2 regions of the Streptomyces sp. NPDC088766 genome follow, and region 1 is predicted to be linked to the other one. Evidence: riboswitches for the same ligand, from Rfam matches in the RefSeq annotation. Region 1 holds a riboswitch; the other holds the start of a gene.
What was found. Region 1 has a riboswitch for cobalamin ahead of ACIP5W_RS21380 (energy-coupling factor ABC transporter permease). Riboswitches for the same ligand answer to the same signal wherever they lie in the genome.

Region 1 (7,390 bases):
CTGGGGGTTCGCCGACTGGATCATCGGAACCGCCCGCAATGTCAAGGGCGTCGAGACCACGGCACCCGCCAACACGCTCGACTGGGCCCGCTTCGACAAGGTCTGGCTGGCGTGACGAAAAGCTTGAAGGCGAGCGGCCTGCGCTCGTTCGTCGCCCGGCGGCTGCTCCTCGGCGCCGCGCAGACGGTGGCCGTCGTGCTGCTGGTCCTCGCGCTCACCGAGGCACTGCCGGGCGACGCGGCCGTCGTCCTCGCCGGCGACCAGCCCGACCCCGCGCGCATCGCCGCGATCCGCGAGGCCATGGACCTGGACCGCCCGGCGTACGAGCGCCTCGCGGACTGGGCGGCCGGCCTGCCGCACGGCGACCTCGGCACCTCCCTGACCTCCGGCCGCCCGGTGTCCGGCCACCTCGCCGACGGCTTCGGCCCGACCCTGCTGCTGGCCTGCCTCACCCTGGCCCTGCTCGTCCCGCTCGGCCTCGGCCTGGGCGTGCTCGCCGCCCGCCACGAGGGCCGGTTCGTGGACCGGCTGGTCAGCTCCGTCACCCTCGCGGTGTACGCGGTCCCCGAGTTCGCCCTCGGGATCCTGCTGGTGACGGTCGTCGCGCTGGAACTGGCCTGGCTGCCACCGACCGCCGTCGGCTACGGCACCGACCTGCTCGCCCACCCGGCCGCCCTGGTCCTGCCGGTGCTCGTCCTGCTCGCCCGGCCGGTCTGCTCCCTGTCCCGCCTGGTCCGCGCCGGCATGGTCGACGCCCTCGCCGCGCCGTATGCCGCCCACGCCCGCCGCTGCGGCGTCCCCGGCGCCCGGGTCCGCTACGGCCACGCCCTGCCCAACGCCCTCGCCCCGGCCGTGCAGCAACTGGCCCGTACCGCCGACTGGCTGCTGTGCGGGGTCATCGTCGTCGAGGCGCTGTTCGTCGTACCGGGCCTCGGCACGGTCCTGCTCAACGCCGTCGCCGAACGGGACGTACCGGTGGTGCAGGGGCTGGCCGTGGTCTTCGGGGTGCTGACCGTCCTGCTCAACCTGGGCGCGGACCTGGTGGCCCACCGGCTGACGCCCCGCGGGGAGGTGGCGGCGTGACCCGCGGCCGCTTCGTCCTCGGCCTCGCCGTCGTCGCCGTCCCGCTCGGCCTCGCCCTGCTGGGCCCCGCCCTCGCCGGCGAGCCGGGCCCCCGCTCCCTGTCCTTCGCCCTGGGCGAAGGACACCCGCTGGGCACCGACTTCGTCGGCCGCGACGTGTGGCGGCAGGTCCTGCACGGCGGCCGTACGGTCGTCCTCAGCGCGCTCGCCGCGACCGCCCTGGCCTACCTGGTCGCCCTGCCCGTCGGACTGGCCGCCGCGCTCACCCACGTGCGGCGCCTGGAGGAACTGCTGATGCGGCCGCTGGACGTGCTGCTCGCCGTACCGTCCCTGCTGCTGATCCTGCTCGTGGCGTCCGTGTTCCCGCCGGGCGCGGCCGGGCTCGCGCTGCTCGTCGCGGTGGTGAACGTGCCCGACGCGGCCCGGATCGTGCGGGCGGCGGCGGGCGAGGCCGCCGCCCGTCCGGCGGTCGAGGCGCTGCGCATGCAGGGCGAGACCCGGTGGCGCATCGCCGTGGGCTACGTCGGCCGGGCCGTCCTGCGCACCCTCGCCGCCGACGCCGGGATCCGGCTGACCGGTGTGCTGTATCTGGTGTCCACGGCCGCCTTCCTCGGCGTGGGCGTCGCACCGGACGCCGCCGACTGGGCGGTCATGGTCGACCGCAACCGCACCGGACTGTTCGTGCAGCCCTGGGCTGTCGTGGTGCCCGCCCTGCTGATCGTGGCGCTGACGACGGGCACGAACCTGCTCTTCGACGCCGCCCTGGAGAAGACCCCGCGACGGAAGGGACGACGTCCGTGAGCCACGACAGCGCCGCCGCGGCGGAGATCCGCGAGCTGCGCGTCGAGATCGACGGACGGGCCGTCGTCGACGGCGTCAGCCTGCGGGTGCCGCCCGGCCGGGTGACCGCGCTGGTCGGGGCCTCCGGCAGCGGCAAGACCACCACCGGCCTCGCGCTGCTGGGGGAGTACCCGCCCGGCGCCCGCGTCACGGGCGAGGTGCTCCGCTTCGGAGACGGACCCGTCGGATACGTGCCCCAGCACCCCGCGGCCGTCCTCAACCCGGCCCGCCGCATCAGCGCCCTCCTGCACGACATCGCCCGCTCCCGGGTCCGTCACCTGCCGCGCGCCGAACGCCGCACGGCAGCCCGCGAGCTGGTCCTGCGCGCTCTGGACGACGCCCAACTCCCCGACGGTGAACAGCTGTTGCGACGCCATCCGCACCAGCTCTCCGGCGGCCAGCAGCAACGGGTCGTGCTCGCCCAGGCCCTCCTGCTCGGCGCCCGCGTCGTCGTCGCCGACGAACCCACCACCGGCCAGGACGCGTTGACCAAGGAACGGATCGTCGCGCAACTGGCGGCGGTCGCGGCCCGGGGCATCGCGGTCGTGCTGCTCAGCCACGACCTGGACGTGGTGCGCGCCCTCGCCGACGAGGTCCTGGTGATGCGGGCGGGCCGGGTCGTGGAGTCGGGCCCGGCCGAACGGCTGTGGCTCGCGCCCCGGCACGAGTGGACCCGCCGGCTCCTCGACGAGAACCGGGCGGAACCACCGCGGGACACCGGCGCCGAGGCCGCCCGGCCCGTCCTGACGGTCCGCGGCCTGACCGCCGTCCACGGCGCCACCACGGTGCTGCGCGTCCCACGGCTCACGCTGGGCGCCGGCGAGTGCCTGGCCGTCGTCGGCCGGTCGGGCAGCGGCAAGACCACGCTCGCCCGCTGCCTGGCCGGACTGCACCGCGACCACACCGGCGAGATCCTGCTCGACGGGACGCGGCTCCCGCACAGCCTGCGGCGCCGCGACCGGGACCGGCTCGCCGCCGTGCAGTACGTGTTCCAGGACGCCCGCGCCGCGTTCGACGAGTTCCGGCCCGTCCTCACGCAGGTCGCCCGCACGGCGGTCCGGCTGCGCGGCACCGACGAACACACCGCCCACGCGGAGGCGTCGGCGACCCTGGCCCGCCTCGGCCTGCCGGCGGACCTCGCCCACCGCCCGCCCGGCGCCCTCTCCGGCGGCGAACTCCAGCGGGCCGCCCTCGCCCGCGCCCTGCTCGCCCGGCCCCGGGTCCTGGTCTGCGACGAGATCACCTCCGGCCTCGACCCGGTCACCCGGCGCGGCATCCTCGACCTCCTGGCCGGCCTCGTGCACGACGGTGACGACCTCGCCCTGGTCCTCGTCACGCACGACCTGGACACCGCGCGCCTCGCCCACCGCATCGCCGTACTGGAGGCGGGAGAACTGGTCGAACAGGGCCCGGCGCAGCGGATACTGACGGCACCCCGGCATCCGTTCACCGTCTCGCTGACGGAGACCGCGGCACGTCCGTGGACGCGAACGCGTCCGTGACGGGGCAGGGGGTCAGGGGCCGGGATGCCGGCCGGGCGGGCCGGCCGGCCCGTGACACCCGGCGGTACCACAGACCGGGCGACACCCGGCGGCACCGAAGAGGGGCGCCTGCCCGGCGGTACCGGGACCCGGCGTCCCGCCGCGGGCTCAGCCCCCGGCCAGCAGCGCCGCCAGTTCCTCCGGGCTGCGCGGTCCGGCGTTCCCTTCGGACAACAGGCCCTGACCGGCGAGCAGTCGGGCGACCGCGATGCCCCAGGGCAGGCGCAGACCCGCCTCGCGGAGCAGGTCCGTGCGGGCCAGCGAGGTGTCCGCCGGACCGGTGTGCGCGCCGGACGGGGTGAGCAGGGCCGCGTCGTCGGCCCAGCGCAGGGCGAGATCGACGTCGTGGGTGGCCATCACCACCGTCGTACCGGACGCGCGCAGCCCGTCCAGCGTGGCGAGCAGCCGTTCCTGGCCGTCCGGATCGAGCCCGGCGGTCGGCTCGTCGAGGATCAGCACGCGCGGCCGCATCGCGACGGCGCCCGCGATCGCGGTCCGCTTGCGCTGCCCGTAGGACAGCAGGTGGGTGGGCCGGTCGGCCAGGGCGGTGATGTCCAGCGCGGCGAGCGCCTCGTCCACCCGGGCCCGCACCTCGGCGTCGGGCAGCCCCAGGTTCAGCGGCCCGAACGACACGTCCTGGGCGACGGACGCGGCGAACAGCTGGTCGTCGGGGTCCTGCACCACCAGCTGCACGGTCGTCCGCAGCCGGGTCAGCCCCTTGCGGTCGTACCCCACCGGCCGTCCCTCGACCTCCAACGTACCCGTGCGCGGCCGCAGTCCGCCGCTGAGCAGCCGCATCAGGGTCGTCTTCCCGCTGCCGTTGCGGCCGAGCAGGGCGAGGGCCCGCCCCGCGCGTACCGTGAAGTCGAGGTCCTCGAGCACGGTCGGGCCGTCCTCGTACCCGAAGGAGACACCCCGCAGGGCGACCAGTTCGCTCATGACAGGGGCCTTTCCAGGACGAGGGTGAGGGCGGCCAGAGCCGCCAGGAGGGCGGCCGCGGCCACCGTGAAGCGCGCGGAGACGCGGGCCTCGGGCACCAGGACGCGCAGGGTGCCCTCGTAACCGCGCCCGGCGAGCCCGGCCTGCAGCCGCGCCGCCCGGTCGAAGGCCCGCACGAACGCGGTGGCGCCGAGCCCGGCCAGCGAACGCCACTCGGCGGCCCGCCCGGTGTGCCCGAGCCGGGCCGCCTGCGCCTCCCGGATCCGGCGCATCGAGTCCAGCAGCAGGAAGCTCATGCGGTACGTCACCAGGGCGACGTCGACGACCGGTGCGGGCACGCCTGCCCTCACCAGGCGGGGCAGCAGGTCCGACATGGGCGTGGTGAACGCGAACAGCAGCACGCCGAGCGAGGCGGCCGAGGTGCGCAGCATCAGCTCCCCGGCCCGCACCGGGCCACCGTCGGCCAGGGACACGAACCCGTCGGGCCCGCCCACCTGGAAGAGGAGGGTGAGCGCGCCCGTCGCGCAGAAGCCCAGCGGGACCCGGTAGGCGCGCCACAGCCGGCGGGGAGGCACCCCCGCCGGACCCAGCAGCAGGGTGAGCGCCGTCACCAGCACCAGGGCCGCGCCCGGCCAGGGCGGCAGGGAGATCGCGAGCAGGGTGAGGCCGAGCCCCAGCACGGCCTTGTCCACGGGATGGCGGTGGCGCCAGCGACTGCTGTGCGCCGCCGCGTCGATCGGCAGCACGTCCGATCAGACCCGTCCCCGCGGAGACTTCCCGGCGTCGGGCACGCTCACGTCGTCCCGTGCCTCGGCCCCGTCCCGTGCCTCGGCCCCGTCCTGTTTCTCCTCCAGTCGGGCCAGCGCCCGCAGTTCGCCTTGGCGGCGGCCACGGCGCACCCCGAAGTAGTAGGCGAGGACGCCCGCGCCCAGGGCCGCCTGGACGGCGAACAGCGCCGACTCGATCTCCCCGGACGGCGGCTCGTACAGGGGCGAGAACCACGGCTCGTAGTCCGGCTCCAGCTCGGTGATCGCCGTTTCCGCCTCGCTGTCGGAGCCGGTGAACGGCTGCTCCTTGTGGTCGCCGAGACCCAGGGCCAGCGGCAGCACCGCGAGCGCGAGCACGGCGAGCAGCAGCAGGAGGTTGATCCTCGTGTTCCGCTTCACCGGGCCACCGCCCCGGTCGTGTCCGGCTTCCGGCCCCCGGCCACCAGCACGCCCAGCCGGGTCAGTTCGCCCTTGCTGGACTGCACGAGGAGACGCATCACCAGGACGGTGAGGAGCCCCTCGCTCACGGCCAGCGGGATCTGCGTGACGGCGAAGATGGACCCGAACTTGCCGAGCGCGCCCAGGAACCCGCTGCTCGGGTCGGGGAACGCCAGCGCCAGCTGCACGCTGGTCACGCAGTAGGTGGACAGGTCGGCGACGAAGGCACCGGCGAACACCGTGACCATCAGCGGCACACCGTAGTGCCGCAGCAGGCGGTACACGCCGTATCCGGCCCACGGTCCGACGATCGCCATCGAGAACACGTTGGCGCCGAGCGTGGTCAGGCCACCGTGCGCGAGCAGCAGGGCCTGGAAGAGCAGGGTGATCGTGCCCAGCACGGCCATGATCGGCGGCCGGAACAGGACGGCGCCCAGGCCGGTGCCGGTGGGGTGCGAGCAACTCCCGGTCACCGAAGGGAGCTTGAGCGCGGACAGGACGAACGTGAAGGCGCCGGAGGCACCGAGCAGCAGTGTGCTCTCGGGATGCTCCCTGACTTCACGGGTGAGTGACCGGGCTCCGTGGACGACGAACGGCGCCGACGCGACGCTCCAGGCGACCGCGTGCACCGGAGGCAGAAAACCCTCGGCTATGTGCATGGCTCAGCAGACCCTCTCCAGCACCTCGTGGATGGTTGACGCGCCTTGGCCGGTCTCCTGGCTGACGGGTACCACCGCCCGTGCTCCGCCTTCCCGGGTCCGTGAGGACCCAGTGGCTGCCCGCGAGGGCCGGAGCCGGACTTCCCGATCACAGTGGCGAGGGCCGCACCGGCATCACACCGGATTTCCCGTTCACCAAGGCGTGGTGACAGTAGTGCGAGGACAGGGGCGGTGACAAGCGGGAACGGGGGCGCACGGACGGCGGACGCGGGATGCCGGCCCGGCGCACACCGGCCACGCCGACCACACCGGTCGGTGGCGGTACCGTTCGGGGCGCACCGGCCGGTCTGGGCCGGGCTGGTCGGTGCAGGGTCGGTCGGGATGCACCCGCCGGTCGTCGGCCGGGTCGGTTCCGGCACACCGGCCGCTCGGCAGCCGTGCCGGTCCGGGAATCCGGAAGTTCAGCGGCCGTGCCAGTCCAGGCACACCACGAGCGCGTCGTCCTCCGCCGCGGACCCGCCGCGGTGCCCCGCCAGTTCGCGCAGCACGGCACGCGGTACCTCGGCCGCCGGCAGCAGCCTGGTGGCGGTGATCGCGCGGGCCAGGGCGGCGTCCCCGTACGTCACTCCGCCGGGCGAGGCGAGCGCGTGGACGCCGTCACTGACGAACACCAGCCGGTCGCCGGGCTCCACCTGGAACGGCTGCGCCACGTAGTCGGTCTCCTCGAACATGCCCAGCGGCAACTGGGCTTCCAGGTCGACGGGTTCGACGGTGCTCGCCCGCAGCCGCAGCAGCCGCGGTGAGCCGGCGTCCACCACCTGGGCCCGCCCCGTGGTGACCTCGACCTCCAGCATCAGCACCGACAGGTGGCGGCGGCCCCGGTAGTGGGCGTGCACCGCCTGGTCGGCCAGCGCCGCCTGATCGGCGATCGGGAGGCCGGCCCGTCGCGCGTTGCGCAGCGCGTTGACCGCCAGGCTCGTCAGCAGCGACGCCTCCGTGCCGTCGCCGGTGCCGTCGCCCGCGCCGTTGTTGACGTACAGGGTGAGGCGGTCGTCCGTCGCGGACCAGTCGAAGTTGTCGCCGCGGACGGCGTAGGCGGGCTCCAGCTGGGCGCCGAGCGCGTA
Region 2 (7,390 bases), on a different contig from region 1:
GGAACGGCACGATGCCGTTGGAGTGCCCGTTGGTGCCGCGGATGAGGGACCCGCGCGAGCGGATGCGGCTGTACGACAGCCCGATGCCGCCGGCGTGCTTGGAGAGCCGGGCGACCTGGTGGTAGCGGTCGTAGATGGAGTCCAGCTCGTCCAGGGGGGAGTCGAGGAGGTAGCAGGACGACATCTGCGGGTGCCGGGTGCCGGAGTTGAACAGGGTGGGGGAGGAGGGGAGGTAGTCCAGGCGGCTCATCAGCCCGTAGAGCGCGGCGACCTCGTCGACGGACCTCGCCGTGTCGTCCTCGGCGAGGCCGCTCGCCACCCGCAGCAGGAAGTGCTGGGGCGTCTCGACCACCTTGCGGGTCAGCGGGTGGCGCAGCAGGTAGCGGCTGTGCAGGGTGCGCAGGCCGAAGTAGCCGAAGCGGTCGTCGGCGTCCGTGTCGACCAGCGCGTCGAGCCGGGCGGCGTGCAGTCGCACGAACTCGGCGGTGCGGTCGGCGATCAGCCCCTCGCGGTGGCCGACGGCGACGGATGCGGTGAAGGAGGTGACGCCCTGGGAGGCGGCCTCGGCGCGGATGCCGATCGTCAGCAGCCGGGCGGCCAGCCGGGAGTAGACGGGGTCCTCGGAGATCAGACCGGCGGCCGCCTCCGTGGCCAGCTCGCGCAGTTCCGCCTCGTCCGCCCGCGCGGACCGGCCCCGCAGGGCGGCGGCTGCGACCCGGCCGGGGTCGGCGTCGGGGAGGTCGGCGGTCAGCTCGGTCAGGGTCCGCAGCAGTGCGGTTCCGGGACCGTCGGTCTCCGGGGCCGCTGAAGCCGGTTCGGCTGGCGCGATGGTCACGTGGGGCTCTCCCTCGCTCGGCGGGGCCTTGCGCAGGGCAGGGGGGGCAGCACACGAGCGCGGGGGCGCGTCGCGTCCACCGGCCCATTCCGCGAGGCCCGGACGTCAGGGCACCCGAGCCGGACGGACCGGGTGCGCTGCCGGCAGGTGCTCGGACTGACCATGCGTGCGCATATGGGTATGCGCGCACGCAAGTACACCGTTGCGGGACAGTTCCGGATTCGCACCGGATTCCCCTGCGGCGACAGCGAGCATGAGCATACATCTTGTGCCGGGCTGCCGTGCGACCCCCAGATGTTGTGTCGGACCGGCTTCGCAGCGTCAAGTCCGAGGAGCCGGAGCCCAGTCCCCGCGGTACGGGCGCGTACGGCAGCGGGCCACCGGGACGACTGGCCCTCGGCGGCCCGCTGCGGGATGTGGACGGGTGTGGTGGGCGGGGATGCCCCGCGGCTAGTGCCCCGCTCTCGCCCCCGCTTCCGCCGTCGCCGGCGGCAGTTCCACCTGGACGCCCGGGTCGCCGGCGTCCGCCGTGTAGTCCGACGGGGAGGTCTCGTCGACGCCCTCCGGGGCCTTGAGCGCCTTCAGGACGAAGGTCAGCACCACCGTCACCACCACGTTCAGCACGAACGCCGTCAGACCGATGTAGCCGATCTCGCCGATGCCGGGGATCTCCTTCGACGAGCCGCCGAAGTGCGCCTGCGTCGGGGAGGCGACGCCGTACGCCGCGAACGTGCCGTAGACCATGCCGACGGCCCAGCCGGCCAGCAGGGCCCAGCGGTGGAACCAGCGGGTGAACAGGCCGCCCACCAGGGCCGGGAAGGTCTGCAGGATCCAGATGCCGCCCAGCAGCTGGAAGTTGATGGCGACCGTCTTGTCCATGGTGAGGACGAAGACCAGCGCGCCCACCTTCACCAGCAGCGAGACCAGCTTGGAGACACGGGTCTCCTCCTTGGGAGTGGCGTCCGGCTTGATGAAGTCCTTGTAGATGTTGCGGGTGAAGAGGTTCGCGGCCGCGATGGACATGATGGCCGCCGGCACCAGCGCGCCGATGCCGATCGCCGCGAAGGCCACGCCCGCGAACCACGCCGGGAACATGTCCTCGAAGAGCTGCGGGATCGCCAACTGGCCGTTGGTGACCTTCACTCCGGCGGCGATCGCCATGAAGCCCAGCAGGGCGAGCAGACCGAGCATGAGGGAGTACAGCGGCAGGATCGTGGTGTTGCGGCGGATCACCTCACGGCTGCGCGAGGACAGCGTCGCGGTGATCGAGTGCGGGTACATGAACAGTGCCAGCGCGGAGCCCAGCGCCAGCGTGGCGTACGTCCACTGGCCCGCCTCGGCCGGGGCGAGCGCGCCGCGCGGCTTGCCCGTCGCCGGGTTGGTCTGCGCGAAGGCGTCGCCCGCCTTGGCGAAGACGTCGTCGAACCCGCCGAGCTTGATGGGGATGTAGATGATCGCCACCGCGATGACGATGTAGATCAGCGTGTCCTTCACGAACGCGATCAGCGCGGGCGCCCGCAGCCCCGACGAGTAGGTGTACGCCGCGAGCACGCCGAAGGCGATCAGCAGCGGCAGGTCCTTGACGAACCAGTTGGTGTTCTCGCCGCCGCCGACGCCCATCACGTCCAGCACGGCCTGGATGCCGACGAGCTGGAGCGCGATGTAGGGCATGGTGGCCAGGATGCCGGTGACGGCCACGGCCAGGGACAGCCCCTTGGAGCCGAACCGGCCGCGCACGAAGTCCGAGGTCGTCACGTACCCGTGCCGGTGCGACACCGACCACAGACGCGGCAGGAACGTGAAGATCAGCGGGTAGACGAGGATCGTGTACGGCACCGCGAAGAAGCCCGCCGCGCCGGCCGCGTAGATCGCCGCCGGGACCGCCACGAACGTGTAGGCCGTGTACAGGTCGCCGCCGAGCAGGAACCAGGTGACCCAGGTGCCGAACGACCGGCCGCCCAGGCCCCATTCGTCGAGGCTGTGCTCGTCGGCCGCCCTGCGCCAGCGCGCGGCCAGGAAGCCCATGACCGTGACGGCCAGGAAGAAGAAGATGAAGACGGCGAGTGCGACGCCGTTCACGCCGTCCTTCACTTCGCCGCACCCCCGTCCCGGTTCCTGCGGCCGCGCTGGTCGAGCTGCCACAGCTTGTAGGCGGTCACGGTGAGCGCGGTGGACAGCAGCACCCACAGCATCTGGTACCAGTAGAAGAAGGGGATGCCGATGAACGCGGGGTCGGTCTTCGCGTACGAACCGACCCACAGCATCGCCACGAAGGGCGCGAACAGGCACAGGCCGATGACGACGCGCAACGGCGTCACCACCGGCCCTGTGGTCACTTCTGGGGCTTCTGACATCGGGCGGCTCCGTCCCCTAGCAGATCACGTGCGACGCGCACGAAATGTAGGGGACGGATAAAGGGAAGCGGAAGACCTCGTCCGGATATCGGTCCCGCCGCTCCGCGAAGTGCCTCAACAGAGCTAGTCCACAGGCCGCTTGAGCCGTGCGACGAACTTGTACCGGTCCCCCCGGTACACCGACCGCACCCACTCCACCGGCCGGCCCTCCTTGTCCACGGAGTGGCGGGACAGCATCAGCATCGGCAGGCCGACGTCCGTGCCGAGCAGGCCCGCCTCGCGCGGGGTGGCCAGGGAGGTCTCGATGGTCTCCTCGGCCTCGGCCAGGTGGACGTCGTAGACCTCGGCGAGCGCGGTGTAGAGGGACGTGTACCTCACCAGCGACCTGCGCAGGGCCGGGAAGCGCTTGGCCGACAGGTGGGTGGTCTCGATGGCCATCGGCTCGCCGTTGGCCATGCGCAGCCGTTCGATGCGCAGCACGCGGCCGCCCGCGGTGATGTCGAGCAGCTCGGCGAGGCGGTCGTCGGCCGTGATGTAGCCGATCTCCAGCAGCTGCGAGGTGGGTTCGAGGCCCTGGGCGCGCATGTCCTCGGTGTACGACGTGAGTTGGAGCGCCTGGGAGACCTTCGGCTTGGCGACGAAGGTGCCCTTGCCCTGGATGCGCTCCAGCCTGCCCTCGACGACCAGCTCCTGGAGCGCCTGGCGCACGGTGGTGCGCGAGGTGTCGAACTCGGCCGCCAGCGTGCGCTCGGGCGGCACCGGCGTGCCGGGCGACTGCGTCTCGGTCATGTCGAGGAGGTGCTTCTTCAGGCGGTAGTACTTGGGCACGCGCGCGGTACGGACGGTCGCCCCACCCTCGTTCTCCGCACTGCTGACGTCGGTGCTCATGGCCTGCCTTCCCGGCTCCGGGTGCCGAACCGGCCGACGTTGCGTCGGCCATGGCTCACATCGTGGCACGGGTTCGTGGGCGGGGTATCCAGTGCGGTGACCTCGCGCGCTCCGTGATCTCCTCTGTATACCTCTGGGACCTCCGTTGGTCTAGTCCAGCACGCCCTCGCGCGTGGCTGGTTCGTTCCACCTGAGGGGGCCGATCAGTCGCCCCCGAATTGAAAAGTCCCTGCATATCGCGGTCCCGTAACGGACGACTCGGCCCCGGTCGAACACCCTTGACAGCCCTATTGGTCTGAGCCAAGCTCCCGGTACTGGTCTACACCATTGGTCCAGGTCCTGGCCCCACGGACGGTACGCGTTGACGCTCGACCGCGGCGGGGAGGCAGGGGGGTTTGTGGCATCCCTGAGGAGGGTTGGCGTGAAGCGCAAGCTGATAGCCGCGATCGGTATCGCGGGCATGATGGTCTCCATCGCGGCGTGCGGGGACGACAAGGACAGCGGGGGCTCGGACAAGGGCGCCGACGCCAAGGAGCTGACGGTCTGGCTGACCGTCGACGCGCAGAACAACTGGCCCGACCTGGTGAAGGCCGCGGACGCGGCGGTGCAGAAGAAGCACCCCGGCGTCAAGATCACCCACGAGTACTACGGCTGGCCCGACAAGAACGCCAAGCTCGACGCGGTGCTCGCCACCGACAAGGCCCCCGACGTGGTCGAGATGGGCAACACCGAGATGCTCGGCTACATGGTCAAGGGCGCCTTCGCCCCCCTGGACGCCGCCGCGTTCGACAACTCCTCCGCCTGGCTGGACGGCCTCAAGGCCTCGGTGACGTACGAGGACAAGACCTACGGCGTGCCGTACTACGCGGGTGGCCGCGTCGGCAACTGGCGCAAGGACCTCTTCGCCGCCGCCGGCGTCAAGGCGGCCCCGAAGACCTACGCGGAGCTGACCGCCGCCCTGGACAAGGTCCAGAAGAAGGAGGGCGACAAGTTCAGCGCCTGGTACCAGCCCACCCGCGACTGGTACGCGGCCATGTCCTTCGTCCACGACGCCGGCGGCTCCATCGCGAAGGAGGAGGGCGGCCAGTGGAAGGGCAACCTCTCCTCGCCCGAGTCCGTCAAGGGCCTCACCGAGTTCAAGAACGTCGTCGACACGTACATGCACGGCGACAAGACCAAGGACGAGTCCGACCGCTACATCGTCTACGGCCAGGGCAAGTCCGGCATGATCTTCGGCGCGGCCTGGGAGGGCGGGACCGCCGAGGCCCCCGAGAACGACAAGAGCGGCAAGCTCAAGGGCAACCTCGAGAACTTCGTGATGCCCGGCCCGTCCGGCAAGAACCTCCCCGTCTTCCTGGGCGGTTCCGACCTCGCCGTCCCGGTCAAGTCGGACGCGCAGGAACTCGCCGCCGAGTGGATCAACGCGTTCACCGGTCCCGCCGGCCAGAAGGGCCTGATGGCCAAGGGCAACCTGCCCAACAACAAGACCGACCTCGCGACCCTGAAGAACGACCCCAAGACGGCCGTTCCGGCCACTGCGGCCGAGTCCAACTGGTTCGTCCCGATGGCGCCCGGCTGGGGCCAGGTCGAGAAGGCCCAGGTCCTCCAGACCATGCTGCAGAGCATCGGCACCGGCAAGAAGACCGTCGAGGAGGCCGCCAAGGAGGCGGACGCCGCGATCGACAAGGTCATCAACACCAAGTGACGACAAACGGGGCTCCGCCGCGGCGGAGCCCCGCCGTCCGTACCACCTGCGGGGCGTCCGCCCCGCCCGCCTGACGGGGCCCGGCCCCCGTGGCCCCGCGGGGACTCTGCCGCCGTCCGGCTCACGGGGCCCCGCCGCCCGTCCGGCCCGCGGGGCCTCGCCCCGCCTTCGACCTGCGGGGGCTCCGCCGCCGTTCGACCCGCGGGGCTTCGCCTCCCGTCCGACCCGCGGGGCCCCGGCCGCCGTACATCCGCGGGGGTGCGCCGCCGTACACCCACGGGGCCCGGCCTCCGTACGACCTGAGGGACCGCTGAGGAGCGCGCGATGAGTGCCGCAGACACGACCACCCCCGCCAAGGTGCCGCCGCCGCGGCCCGCACCGCCACCGCCGCCCGCACCACGGCGGCCCCGCGCCGAGGGGACCTCCGCCGGCGCCGGGACCCCCTGGCTGCTGCTCGCCCCCTGCCTGCTGGTCCTCCTGCTGGTGATGGGCTATCCGCTCGTCCGCCTGGTCACCCTCTCCTTCCAGAAGTTCGGGCAGTCCCAGCTGTGGGGCTTCCAGCCGGCCGAGTCGGTCGGGTTCGACAACTTCACCAAGGTGCTGGGCGACGGCGAGTTCTGGGCGGTCGTCGTGCGCACGATCGTCTTCGCGGCCGGCTGCGTCATCTTCACGATGGTCGTCGGCATGCTGATCGCGCTGCTGCTCCAGCGGGTGTCCGGCTGGGTGAAGACGCTCGTCAACATCGCGCTGGTGGCCAGCTGGGGCATGCCGATCATCGTGGCCACCACGGTCTTCAAGTGGCTGTTCGACGCGGACTACGGCATCCTCAACGCGGTCCTGAGCAGGCTGCCCGGCGTCGACCTGATCGGCCACAACTGGTTCGCGAGCGGGCCGCAGGGCCTGGCCGTGATCATGCTGCTGGTGATCTGGGGAGCCGTCCCGTTCGTCGTGATCACCCTCAGCGCCGGTCTCACCCAGGTCCCCAAGGAACTGGAGGAGGCCGCCCGCCTCGACGGCGCCGGCGCCTGGGGCGTCTTCCGGTACGTCACCCTGCCCATCCTCAAACCGATCATCGTGATGCTCACGACCCTGTCGGTCATCTGGGACATGGGCGTCTTCCCGCAGGTCTTCGTCATGCGCAACGGCCATCCCGAGGCCGAGTTCCAACTGCTGACGACGTACTCCTACGACCGCGCCTTCGTCGTCAACGACTACGGCCAGGGCTCGGCGATCGCCCTGATCACCGTGCTCCTGCTGCTCGGCGTGGTCGCCGTGTACATGCGCCAGATGCTGAAGATCGGAGAGGTCGAATGAGCGCCATCGCCACCGCGAAGAGCGGCTCCGGCGGCCCGGGCCGCCGGAGGTCCAAGCTCGGCTGGAACCTCGTCGGCCTCCTGGTCTTCGTCGTCGCCGGCTTCCCCGTCTACTGGATGCTCAACACCGCGTTCAAGCCGGCGAAGGACGCCATCGACCCGGACCCGAGCCTGCTGCCCACCTCGCTGACCCTCTCCAACTTCGGCCGGGCGATGGACATCGCCGACTTCTGGGGCCCGGTCGCCCGCAGCCTCGTCGTCTCGCTCGCGGTCGTCGCGATCGGCGTCGTCGTCG

Region 2: another riboswitch for cobalamin. It lies ahead of ACIP5W_RS02605 (ribonucleoside-diphosphate reductase subunit alpha); the one in region 1 lies ahead of ACIP5W_RS21380 (energy-coupling factor ABC transporter permease).

The regions. Positions count from the first base shown of each region.
Region 1 covers NZ_JBIVKQ010000015.1:34,259-41,648, reverse strand. The annotation lists gene ACIP5W_RS21415 (ABC transporter substrate-binding protein) at 1-115, shown strand, start outside; gene ACIP5W_RS21410 (ABC transporter permease) at 124-1,083, shown strand; gene ACIP5W_RS21405 (ABC transporter permease) at 1,080-1,883, shown strand; gene ACIP5W_RS21400 (ABC transporter ATP-binding protein) at 1,880-3,424, shown strand; gene ACIP5W_RS21395 (energy-coupling factor ABC transporter ATP-binding protein) at 3,572-4,402, opposite strand; gene cbiQ (cobalt ECF transporter T component CbiQ) at 4,399-5,148, opposite strand; gene ACIP5W_RS21385 (energy-coupling factor ABC transporter substrate-binding protein) at 5,155-5,568, opposite strand; gene ACIP5W_RS21380 (energy-coupling factor ABC transporter permease) at 5,565-6,266, opposite strand; cobalamin riboswitch at 6,296-6,481, opposite strand; gene ACIP5W_RS21375 (PP2C family protein-serine/threonine phosphatase) at 6,728-7,390, opposite strand, start outside.
Region 2 covers NZ_JBIVKQ010000001.1:586,276-593,665, forward strand. The annotation lists gene ACIP5W_RS02605 (ribonucleoside-diphosphate reductase subunit alpha) at 1-835, opposite strand, end outside; cobalamin riboswitch at 960-1,103, opposite strand; gene mctP (monocarboxylate uptake permease MctP) at 1,286-2,926, opposite strand; gene ACIP5W_RS02615 (DUF3311 domain-containing protein) at 2,923-3,189, opposite strand; gene ACIP5W_RS02620 (GntR family transcriptional regulator) at 3,313-4,077, opposite strand; gene ACIP5W_RS02625 (extracellular solute-binding protein) at 4,499-5,782, shown strand; gene ACIP5W_RS02630 (carbohydrate ABC transporter permease) at 6,107-7,096, shown strand; gene ACIP5W_RS02635 (carbohydrate ABC transporter permease) at 7,093-7,390, shown strand, end outside.